One region of the Pectobacterium artocarpous genome, then DNA from elsewhere that is predicted to be linked to it. Evidence: predicted binding sites of a transcription regulator. Region 1 holds the regulator's gene; the other holds the start of a gene.
The links. Region 1 encodes CRP, which controls carbon source genes, mostly activating them, when cyclic AMP is high. Its sites were predicted from a motif close to ATGTGANNNNNNTCACAT; they were not measured.
Positions count from the first base shown of each region.

Region 2: a site for CRP is predicted at 2,604-2,621, ahead of ACKQAD_RS01995 (iron-containing alcohol dehydrogenase). Genes of this name have one in related genera too.

Region 1 covers NZ_JBJXVK010000003.1:210,972-216,756, reverse strand. The annotation lists gene ACKQAD_RS03065 (hydrolase) at 1-676, shown strand, start outside; gene ACKQAD_RS03060 (YheU family protein) at 673-909, shown strand; gene ACKQAD_RS03055 (phosphoribulokinase) at 1,035-1,904, shown strand; gene ACKQAD_RS03050 (OsmC family protein) at 1,945-2,352, opposite strand; gene crp (cAMP-activated global transcriptional regulator CRP) at 2,725-3,357, shown strand; gene argD (bifunctional acetylornithine/succinyldiaminopimelate transaminase) at 3,513-4,739, opposite strand; gene ACKQAD_RS03035 (aminodeoxychorismate synthase component II) at 4,859-5,434, opposite strand.
Region 2 covers NZ_JBJXVK010000002.1:210,173-215,957, forward strand. The annotation lists gene ACKQAD_RS01985 (sodium:solute symporter family protein) at 1-198, opposite strand, end outside; gene ACKQAD_RS01990 (dihydrodipicolinate synthase family protein) at 237-1,121, opposite strand; gene ACKQAD_RS01995 (iron-containing alcohol dehydrogenase) at 1,308-2,444, opposite strand; gene dtnK (D-threonate kinase) at 2,680-4,008, shown strand; gene ACKQAD_RS02005 (D-threonate 4-phosphate dehydrogenase) at 4,001-4,981, shown strand; gene ACKQAD_RS02010 (DeoR/GlpR family DNA-binding transcription regulator) at 5,127-5,785, shown strand, end outside.

The sequences.
Region 1 (5,785 bases):
CTATTTTCTGCACTGGATGCAAGAGACACTGGGCGTGGTGCCTACCGCTGCCATCGGCGTGTCTCTCGGCGGCAACATGCTGGCTTACCTGCTCGCCCAGCAAGGCGAAGCTTGCTCCCTATCCGCTGCCGTCATTGTTTCTGCACCATTAATGCTCGAACCCTGTAGCCGTCGGATGGAACAAGGCTTCTCCCGCGTCTACCAGCACTACCTGCTGCGACTGCTGAAGCAAAACGCCGGCCGCAAGCTGGCAGCCTACCCGGATACGCTGCCAATTCAGTTGCCGCAGTTGAAGCGAATTCGCCAGTTGCGAGAGTTTGATGACGTTATTACATCACGTATCCACGGCTTCCGCGATGCCGCCGATTACTATCGACGCTGTAGCGCCCTGCCGCTGCTGCCTCAGATACGTAAACCGCTGCTCATCATCCATGCGAAGGACGATCCTTTCATGACGTCAGAGGTGATTCCCGACCAGTCGCAGTTACCGTCAAATATTGAATATCAGCTAACAGAACACGGCGGGCATGTCGGCTTCGTCTGTGGAACGTTGCTGAAACCGGAAATGTGGCTGGAACAGCGCATTCCCAACTGGCTTAGCCCGTTTTTGGACCACGCCACCGATTCTTCAGGAACCTTTCACTCAGGAACTTTTTATTCAGGAGGAATCGCGTGATTATTCCCTGGCAACAGCTCGATCCAGAAACGCTGGATAACATCATCGAATCTTTCGTCCTGCGGGAAGGTACCGATTATGGCGAACAGGAGCGCTCATTGGCGCAGAAAGTGGAAGATATCCGCCTCCAGCTCAAATCTGGCCAGGTCGTTTTGGTGTGGTCCGAACTACATGAAACCCTCAATATTATGCCGCGCAGCCAGCTCAATGCAGGAGGCCATGCCCCTTATTGAGTATGCCGAAAGGCGTGAAAGAATGCGCCAAACATGCTAACAATGATAAAAACTTACGTCATTTTTGAGGATGCGCGCAGGCTCTCAGCCGATGCGTGTATCGCGATCACGGAGTTACGCGCCTTATGTCACATCAGCATCCGATTATTGCGGTTACCGGCTCTAGCGGGGCAGGAACAACGACAACCAGTCTGGCTTTCCGTAAGATTTTCCAGCAACTTAATCTGCGCGCCGCCCAGTTGGAAGGGGACAGTTTTCACCGCTATACCCGCCCGGAAATGGATATGGCCATTCGCAAAGCACGTGATTTAGGCCGCCATATCAGCTATTTCGGCCCGGAAGCGAATGACTTCAGCCTGCTGGAACAGTCGTTTATCGAATATGGTCTGCACGGTCGTGGCCAAACGCGTAAATATCTTCATACCTACGATGAAGCCATTCCGTACAATCAAGTTCCCGGAACCTTCACGCCGTGGGAGCGGATGCCGGAACCCACCGATATCCTGTTTTATGAAGGGCTACACGGTGGCGTGGTTACCGAACAAAACGACGTAGCACAGCATGTCGATTTGCTCGTCGGCGTGGTGCCGATCGTCAATCTGGAATGGATCCAAAAGCTGATACGCGACGTCAATGAGCGCGGTCACTCGCGTGAAGCGGTAATGGATTCCGTCGTGCGATCCATGGAAGACTACATCACCTATATTACGCCGCAGTTCTCTCGCACACACATCAACTTCCAGCGCGTGCCCACCGTGGACACCTCCAATCCGTTCGCCGCCAAGTCGATTCCGTCGCTGGACGAGAGCTTTGTCGTTATTCATTTTCAGGGCCTGGATAATATTGATTACCCCTATCTGCTCGCCATGTTGCAGGGATCATTTATCTCCCACATCAATACGTTGGTCGTTCCCGGCGGGAAAATGGGGCTAGCGATGGAACTCATCATGGCACCGCTGGTGCAGCGGTTAATGGAAGGGAAAACCATCGAATAAGCGAAACTGGGCGCGGCAATGTCGTGCCCAGAGAAAGAGATTAAGCCAGCACCCGAATTTCGTGACTATGCGTCACCTCAACGGCCTTGCCCAGCATCAGTGCCACAGAGCAGTATTTTTCCGCCGACAGGGCTACAGCGCGTTCAACGATTTTGTCGGTCAGCCCTTTTCCCGTCACGATAAAATGCAGATTGATATGGGTAAATAAACGCGGCGCTTCAGACCGGCGCGCTGACGTCAGTTTCACCTCACAATCCGCTACATCGTTGCGGCCTTTTTGCAGAATCGAAACCACATCAATCGCGCTGCATCCCCCCACAGACATCAACACCATTTCCATCGGGCTGGGCGCTTTATCGCCGGAATTGCCGTCCATCAACACCTGATGTCCTGACGCGGATTCGCCCAAAAACGTTAAGCCTTCAACCCATTTTACCCGTGCCTGCATGGTGCCTCTCCACTAAAAATTTTTTGAAAATTTATACCGTTACTGTACAAAAATCAGCGTTAATCAGAGCTTTGTCATGCTGAAGCGAGACAACACAAGACACATCCTTAAAGCTGTGTTAAAACGAAAATAGAATAGACCTTTTCTGGACAAACCCAGAAACGAAGAAGATGATGACGTAGCCAGATATACCCAGCCACGTTTACGGTGCGGCAAGGCAGCACCGGAAAATCAAGGGTCAGTGGTTCCAGTATATTCCCTGACGTCATTCTGCCTAGACTGAATTTTGTTTTTTTAGCAGTTAAACACGCCGTACAGGGAACTCTGACCCCTGTAATTTGCGCAGTGAATTACAACAGAGGATGATAGCGAATGGTTCTCGGCAAACCGCAAACAGACCCAACTCTCGAATGGTTCCTTTCCCATTGTCATATCCACAAGTATCCATCGAAGAGCACGCTTATTCACCAAGGTGAAAAAGCAGAAACGCTTTACTACATCGTGAAAGGCTCTGTCGCAGTGCTAATCAAAGATGAAGAAGGCAAGGAAATGATTCTTTCCTACCTCAATCAGGGCGATTTTATTGGTGAGCTCGGCCTGTTTGAAGAAGGTCAGGAACGCAGCGCTTGGGTGCGGGCAAAAACCGCCTGTGAAGTGGCTGAAATTTCCTATAAAAAATTCCGCCAGCTAATCCAGGTTAACCCAGATATCCTCATGCGTCTGTCTGCACAAATGGCAAGCAGACTCCAGGTTACCTCAGAGAAAGTCGGCAACCTCGCCTTCCTTGATGTAACTGGCCGTATTGCCCAAACCCTACTCAACCTGGCTAAACAACCTGATGCCATGACGCATCCAGATGGTATGCAAATAAAAATTACCCGTCAGGAAATTGGGCAAATCGTTGGCTGCTCGCGTGAAACCGTGGGCCGCATTCTGAAAATGTTAGAAGACCAGAACCTGATCTCTGCGCACGGTAAGACAATTGTCGTTTACGGCACTCGCTAAATCCCTGTTGCTCTACCCTACCAACAAAAAAGCGTGAAGCCTCGGCCTCACGCTTTTTTATGGTGTGCCATCCCTGCTCCCCCTTACAGACCGTCGCAAGCGGCGTGGAAAAACGTTCCCTACGTTTTTTATCGCTGCTCTTTTAAGAACATCACTCAGTTTGCTGCGTTAACAACCTGTGCGACGGCTTTGGCGAACTTCTCCATCCCCTGCACAATGTCGTCTTCATCAATGATCAAAGACGGCACAAAGCGGATGACGTTCGGACCCGCCATCAACACCATCAGGCCCTGAGCCGTTGCAGCAGCCAGAAACTCGCCCGCACGGCCATGCCACTGCGATTTCAGTTCTGCCCCCAACAGCAGCCCCATACCGCGCACCTGTTCAAATACACCGTACTGTTGGTTGATTTTTTCCAGCTCACTGACAAAGCGAGCGTGCCGATCCGCCACGCCTGACAGCACTTCTGGCGTATTGATGATATCCAGCGCAGCTTCCGCCACCGCACAGGCCAGCGGGTTACCGCCATAGGTGGTTCCATGTACCCCGACCGTCATCACAGAGGCAATTTCTTCCGTCGTCAGCATCGCACTAATCGGGAAGCCGCCACCCAGCGCTTTAGCGGTGGTGAGAATATCCGGCGTAATGCCGTAGTGCATGTAGCTGAATAGTTTGCCAGTGCGCCCCATTCCGCTCTGCACTTCATCAAACACCAGCAGCGCCTTATGCTGATCGCACAGATCGCGAACACCTTGTAAAAATTCAGGTGTCGCAGGCGTAATACCGCCCTCACCCTGAATCGGCTCCAGCACGACGGCACTGGTGTGATCGTCCATCACCGCTTTGACCGCAGCCAGATCGTTGAAAGGAACATGGACAATATCCGCAGGCTTAGGCCCGAAACCATCGGCATATTTAGGCTGTCCGCCAACTGAAACGGTAAACAGCGTGCGGCCATGGAACGCATTATAGAAAGCGATGATCTTGGTTTTATAAGGACTATGGCGTTTAACCGCATAGTGGCGCGCCAGTTTGAAAGCGGCTTCGTTAGCCTCAGCACCAGAATTAACAAAGAACACGCGGTCGGCAAAAGTGGCATCAATCAATTTGCTGGCGAGGCGTAGCGCAGGTTCGTTGGTGAAAATATTGCTGGTGTGCCACAGCTTTTCACCCTGTTGCTGCAATGCGTTCACCAGCGCAGGATGACAGTGACCCAGTGCCGTAACCGCAATGCCGCCGGAGAAATCGATATACTCACGGCCATCTTGATCCCAGACGCGGCTCCCTTTACCTTTCACTGGTACAAACTTCGCGGGTGCATAAACCGGCAAAATCACTTTATCGTGAGTATCCCGTGTCACTGCTTTCTGCTCTGCTGCCATTTGCTGCCTCACTCTGCTGTCCATTATGTCGAAATGAAAATATAGTCAATAAATATGCATAAAAAATCAATTACAGGCAATATTAAATCGGCTACTGTAGAGAATAACTTTCTATCTCGCTAAATTTTAAGGAAATTATCCAAAAGTTGATGCCCTTGCTGGCTGAGAATGCTTTCTGGATGAAACTGCACACCTTCCAGCGGAAGCGAGCGATGGCGGATTCCCATAATCTCGTCATGCTTACCTTCATGTTCGCTCCAGGCCGTGACCTCAAAGCAATCGGGTAGCGAGGAAGCATCAATGATGAGTGAATGATAACGGGTAACCGTCAAAGGCTGAGCCAGTCCCGTGAAAATCCCCGTATCATTGTGCGCAATCGCAGAAGTTTTCCCGTGCATAACCTGTCTTGCACGCACCACATGCGCGCCGAACGCCTGCCCCATCGCCTGATGGCCAAGGCACACGCCCAGAATCGGTAATTTATCGGCAAAGTGACGGATAGCAGCCAATGAAATGCCCGCCTCATCCGGCGTACAAGGGCCCGGTGAAATGACCAATCGCTCAGGCGCAAGCTGTTCAATCTCACGCAGTGTGAGTTCATCATTACGCTTCACCAAGACCTGTGCGCCAAGCTCACAAAAGTATTGGTAAAGGTTGTAGGTAAAGGAGTCGTAGTTATCGATGATTAGCAGCATATTTTACTTAACTTATTGATAAATAATAAACATATCATTTAATCTTTCTTTCCATACCCGCACAAATACCCGCAATTTTTTTCGATACATGCTTATGGGATAAAGCGGTTAAAGCCATTGTACCTGTCTCCGGCATGAAAGGGATGACAAGAAATTGACGTTCACAAAACGCTAAGGATATCGATGCCCCTACGGCAGGACACATTACACCGCGCCAGCCCCTTTTTTGGGAGGGGCTGGCGCTCATCTTTCTTATGTGGGTGATTTTTCCATGACTCACTCGATCGGGAACAGAAAGCCATCCCCCACCTTCCCCCCACTTACTCAGGGATCACGGCTTCCCCCACCTGA
Region 2 (5,785 bases), on a different contig from region 1:
ACCGACCGTCGATTTGGCGCCGATGAATTCGGTCATCAGCAGGATACCAACGATAAACGCCGGTAGTGCGCGTGACCCTTCCATAAACTCGGTACTGGATTTACTGCGTAATTTGAGCGTTAACCATGAGGTGAATGCGATATAAAACACAATCATCCCAATAATGATGAGGGTATCGGTAACATTAAAATGGTTCATATCTTCTCGGCCTATAAGTGGAAATTGATATTTCTCTGTTACTGCGAGAATTGATTAAGGATGTTGCGGATGTTGTCTTCATCCTGTGCGGAAAACTGGATCGGATAGCGGCTGACGCCGACATCTTCACCCATGATTGCCAGCGCTTTCTTCACCACAGCCGGTGAGAATGCGATGGCGTACAGTGTCTTACGCAATTCGGCAACCTGTTCTTGTGCCTGACGAGAGCCTTCAATGTCGCCCGCGTTGAAGCGGTGCCAGATCTGGCTGATCGGTTCCGGTGCCACGTTAGCCAGCCCGGAAATACAGGCGGAGCAGCCGTCAACAAAGCCCTGGTGAATGAGCGAGTCTGGGCCATTCAATACGTTAAAGCCCTGTACGCCTTTCACCGCTTGCACATAGCCGCTCAGGCTTTCATAGCTGCCTGCGCTGTCTTTGATGCCGATGATGTTCGGGTGATCCGCCAGCGTGCGGACGGTTTCCGGCGCCAGCGTATTCCCCGTGCGTGCAGGAATGTTGTAGAGAAACACCGGTACAGTCAGTGCATCGGCGACCGCGGTGTAGTGGGCAATCAGTTCTTCCTGTTTGAGTGGGATGAAATACGGGGTGATGACCGAGACGGCATCAACACCCAGCGCGGCGATGCGCTTACCGAGCTTGATGGTTTCCCGCGTGGAGATTTCACCGATGTGGCCGACAACCGGTACTTTTCCGGCAACTTCATCCACGCAGGTTTCTGTGACGGCAACTTTCTCATCGGTGTGTAGAACGAAAAACTCACCGTTGGTGCCGTTACAGAAAATACCGTTGCCGTAGCGCATCTGGCGCTGCACCTGAAGGCGCATGGCTGCGGGGTTAAATTCGCCCTGGTTATCAAATGGCGTGACGATGGCGGTTAGGACGCCGGTAATATTTTTAGTCATTGTTCTTCCTCGTGACACGTAATCAAAAAGATGAAAATTTAAAACCGCATTATTTAGAGCCTAATACCGTCCACTTAAACCCGTGGTTAGGGGAAACACAGGAGGAGGTTCCCGTAGGGATGCCTCACCCCTGTGGTCGCCCCGTGTATCTCGATGCGACATCGGTGTTATTCAGCGCTGCGCGCTTTAAAACAGGGTCAGATAAACCTCACGGACATCGTCGGCGCTGACCTGCGTTGGTACATTTTTCATCAGACGTTGAACCTGTAGCGCAGCATCAACCAGGTACGGCAGGTGGTCTTTTTCCACGCCGAGCTGCTGTAAGGTGTTAGGCAGATTGAGTCGTTTAACCAACTCGCTGAAATAGGCCACCAGCGCCTGCGCTTTTTCCGCGGTACTCAACGTCAGGTCGGCATCCGGCAGTAGGTCATACGCCTGTGCGAATTTGTCCTGCGCGGCGTCTTGCACGAAACGCATGCAAGGGGCGAGCAGGATGGCGTTCGCCACGCCGTGCGGGATGTGATATTTGCCGCCAAGCGGATAAGACATGGCATGAACCAGATGCGTACCCGAGTGGGCAATAGCAGCCCCGCCGTAATAGGACGCCCACAACATATTGAGCTTGGCTTCCATATTGTTCGGTTCGCGCACGGAGGTTTCGAGGTTGGCAAACAGCTTTTTCAGGCCAATCAACGCGTAGTTGTCGCTGACCGGGTTGGCAATCGTCGAGGTGAAGCACTCGATCAGGTGGCAGAGCGCATCGATACCGGTTGAAGCGGCGATATGCGACGGCATGCTGATGGTCAGTTCCGGCAACAGCGCAACGTAGTCCGGCAGCATCACTGGCGTAATAATGCCGACCTTGGTCTCTTTTTCCGGGATCGCCAGAATGGCATTCGGCGTGGCCTCTGAACCGGTTCCTGCCGTGGTTGGGATGAGCAGGGATGTCGTGCGGCGAGTCGGCTTCTCTCCTGCCAGTAGGCTATCCAGCGTGACGCTGTCATCGCCCGCGCACAGCACGGAAAGCAGTTTGGCGACATCCAGTACGCTACCGCCACCTACGCCGATCACCAGATCGGTCTGGGTTTGCGTGAGTTGGCTTAGTATCTGGGCAACGTCATGCTGGCTTGGCTCGGCAGGAACATTATCAATTAACAGAACCTCCGGAACGGCTTGCTTAACGTGTGCGATCAGCGCCTGAACGTCAGGCAGTCCGACGATGTTTTTGTCGGTGACAAATAAAACGTGCTGTTTCCCTGCCAACAGGTGACTGATGTCCTGAAGTACCCGGTAACCGCTGAGGATAGTGCTATTGATGTTCATGCTTATTACCTTGCCTTGTCTCTTCTTCGCCAGAGCGTTATCGCGATGATAATGGTTGCGATAGTGATTGATTTCAGTCAAATGGTGCTGGTTTCATCACAACCAAACGCCATTTTCCGCATCGTGGTGATAATTTATAGGTGAAATTCCTTTTAAATAATTTGATATTGCTCACATATAATCAAATGTGATTCAATATAATCATTATCGGGTAATCATGACACGGGGATGAGGTATGCCAAACGTGCAGCAATCAGCAGAACAGGTATTAGTAGTTGCTGATGATTTTACGGGTGCCAATGATGCGGGCGTCGGTCTGGCGCAGCATGGCGCGCGGGTTAGCGTCGTATTTGACGTTAATAAACTGCATGCGGATTTACTGGGCGATGCGTTGGTTATCAACACCGACAGCCGTGCGGCGAGTGAAGAGACAGCATTCCAGCGTACTACCGTAGCGGTTGAAGCATGGTTGACCGTCGGTGGTCAGGGCTGGATTGTTAAGAAAATTGATTCGACGCTGCGTGGGAACCTGGGATCAGAAGTGACCGCGGCTCTCTTTGCCTCCGGGATACCCATTGCATTGATTGCCGCCGCTTCACCGACGTTGGGACGCGTGACCCACCAAGGCGAAGTCTGGGTGAATGGGCGTCTGCTTACTGATACTGAATTTGCCAGCGATCCGAAAACGCCGGTGACCTCGGCTTCTATCGCTGCCCGTCTGGCGGAACAAACCGCTTTGCCTGTGGCGGAAATACACCTCGATGAGGTACGTCAGGCCAATTTAGCCCACCGTTTGCAGCAGTTGGCGGACGAGGGCGTACGTCTGATTATTCTTGATACGGACGTGCAGGACGATCTGACGCATATCGTTCACGCCGCGAGGACGTTACCGTTTCGTCCTTTACTGGTCGGCTCGGCAGGCTTGAGTGAAGCATTGGCGAATACACAGGATTTTACGCGCAAAACGGCAAAGCCGCTGCTGGCTGTCGTGGGATCAATGAGTGATATCGCTCAAAAACAGATTGCGGCTATCCGACTGCGCAGTGATATCACGCTGGTTGATATCGATATCAACGCGCTCTTTTCACCCCATTCATCCACCGTCATGGCCTCCCAGTGTGAGGACGCGGTGACGGCGCTGATGAACGGCCACCATTGCATTATTCGTACCTGCCATAACGAACATCAGCGCTTCGAGATCGAGGCGCGGTGCCAGCAGCTTGGGCTTAGCCGACAGCAGCTTGGTGAAACGATCAGCCACTATCTGGGGGAACTTACGCGCAGCGTTGTTCAGGCACTCAATGGCCCGGCAGTGGACAGATTTAACCGGTTTCTGCCGGGCGGGTTGTATTTATCCGGTGGTGATATTGCGATTGCCGTGGCAACCGCACTGGGCGCGACCGGCTTTCAGATTAAAGGGCAAATCGCATCCTGTGTACCCTGGGGATACCTGCTGAACAGCGTTGTCGGCACGACCCCTGTGATGACTAAAGCGGGGGGTTTTGGCAACGAAACTACTTTGCTCGACGTTTTACGTTTTATTGAGGAGAAGGTCAGTGAGTAAAATTATTGCGGTAACGATGGGTGATCCGGCAGGGATTGGACCGGAAATTATTATTAAGTCTCTGGCCGAAGGCGAGCTTTCTGGCGCGTCTGCCGTGGTGGTGGGCTGCGTACAGACGATGCGACGTATTCTGGCGCTGAATGTGGTGCCAGCTGTCGAGCTGAAAATTATTGATAAACCGGCTGACGCTGTCTTCGCGCCAGGCGTGATCAACATCATTGATGAGCCGCTGGAAGATCCTCAGGCGCTGGAGCCGGGCGTTGTTCAGGCGCAGGCGGGCGATTTGGCTTATCGCTGTATCAAGAAAGCGACGTCGCTGGCGATGGCGGGTGAAGTCCACGCGATTGCGACCGCGCCGCTGAATAAAGAAGCGCTGCACTCGGCAGGCCACCTTTATCCGGGCCATACCGAACTGCTGGCGAAACTGACCAACAGCCGCGACTATGCGATGGTGCTGTATACCGACAAGCTGAAGGTAATCCATGTTTCAACGCACATCGCACTGCGTAAATTCCTGGATACGCTGAACCGCGATCGTGTGGAAACGGTGATCGAGATGGCGGATGTGTTCCTCAAACGTGTCGGTTTTACCCACCCACGTATCGCCGTGGCCGGGGTTAATCCGCATGCGGGGGAGAATGGCCTGTTTGGTGATGAAGAGATCAAAATCGTGTCGCCATCAGTGGAAGCCATGAAGGCCAAAGGTATTGATGTTTATGGCCCGTGCCCGCCGGATACCGTCTATTTGCAGGCGTATGAAGGCCAGTACGACATGGTGGTAGCGATGTATCACGATCAGGGACACATTCCGCTCAAACTGCTGGGCTTCTATGATGGGGTGAACATCACGGCCGGATTGCCGTTTATTCGCACCTCCGCTGACCACGGTACGGCGTTTGACATTGCCTGGACGGGGAAAGCGAAGTCTGAAAGCATGGCGATTTCTATTCAGCTCGCGATGCAGCTGGCCTGATTCACGGCAACGCCTCACCGTTGATGGCAGGTTTTGTAAGCGAATAAAACGCGATACAGTGCGCATTGCAGGATATCTTCCTTCCCGCGTTTGGAAAGGTTTCTGGTATCCTGCAATCAAGAATAGATAGCCTAACAACAGCAAGATGGATATCGCCGTGGAGCCTACATTAACCGATGCTTTCCTCATGAGCGGGGATAAAGTAAGAGGGCAGAGCCGCCTTGATCAGATTATGGATTATCTGAAAAGCCATAATCTGGTAACAGTCGATGAGTTGGTGTCCGTGATCGACGCCTCTCCGGCGACGATCCGTCGTGATTTAATCAAGCTGGACGAGCAGGGCGTGATTAGCCGCAGTCATGGTGGTGTAACGCTCAATCGTTTTATTCCCTCCCAGCCGACCACGAATGAAAAATTACAGCGCAGTCTTCAGGAAAAGCAGGCGATAGCTCGCTACGCCGCGACGCTGGTCAAACCGGGCAGCGCGGTGGTACTGGATGCGGGAACGACCATGCTGGAACTGGCGCGTAACCTGACGCATTTGCCGCTGCGGGTGATTACTGCCGATTTGCAAATTGCGCTGTTTCTGTCTGAGTTCAAGCAGATCGAAGTGACGATTATCGGTGGGCGTATTGATGACAGCAGCCAGTCCTGTATTGGTGAACACGGCCGTCGTCTGTTACGCAGCATTTACCCCGATATCGCCTTTATTAGTTGTAACTCGTGGAGCCTGGATAAAGGCGTGACCACGCCGACGGAAGAGAAAGCGGGCGTGAAACAGGATCTCGGTGTGAATGCCAGCCG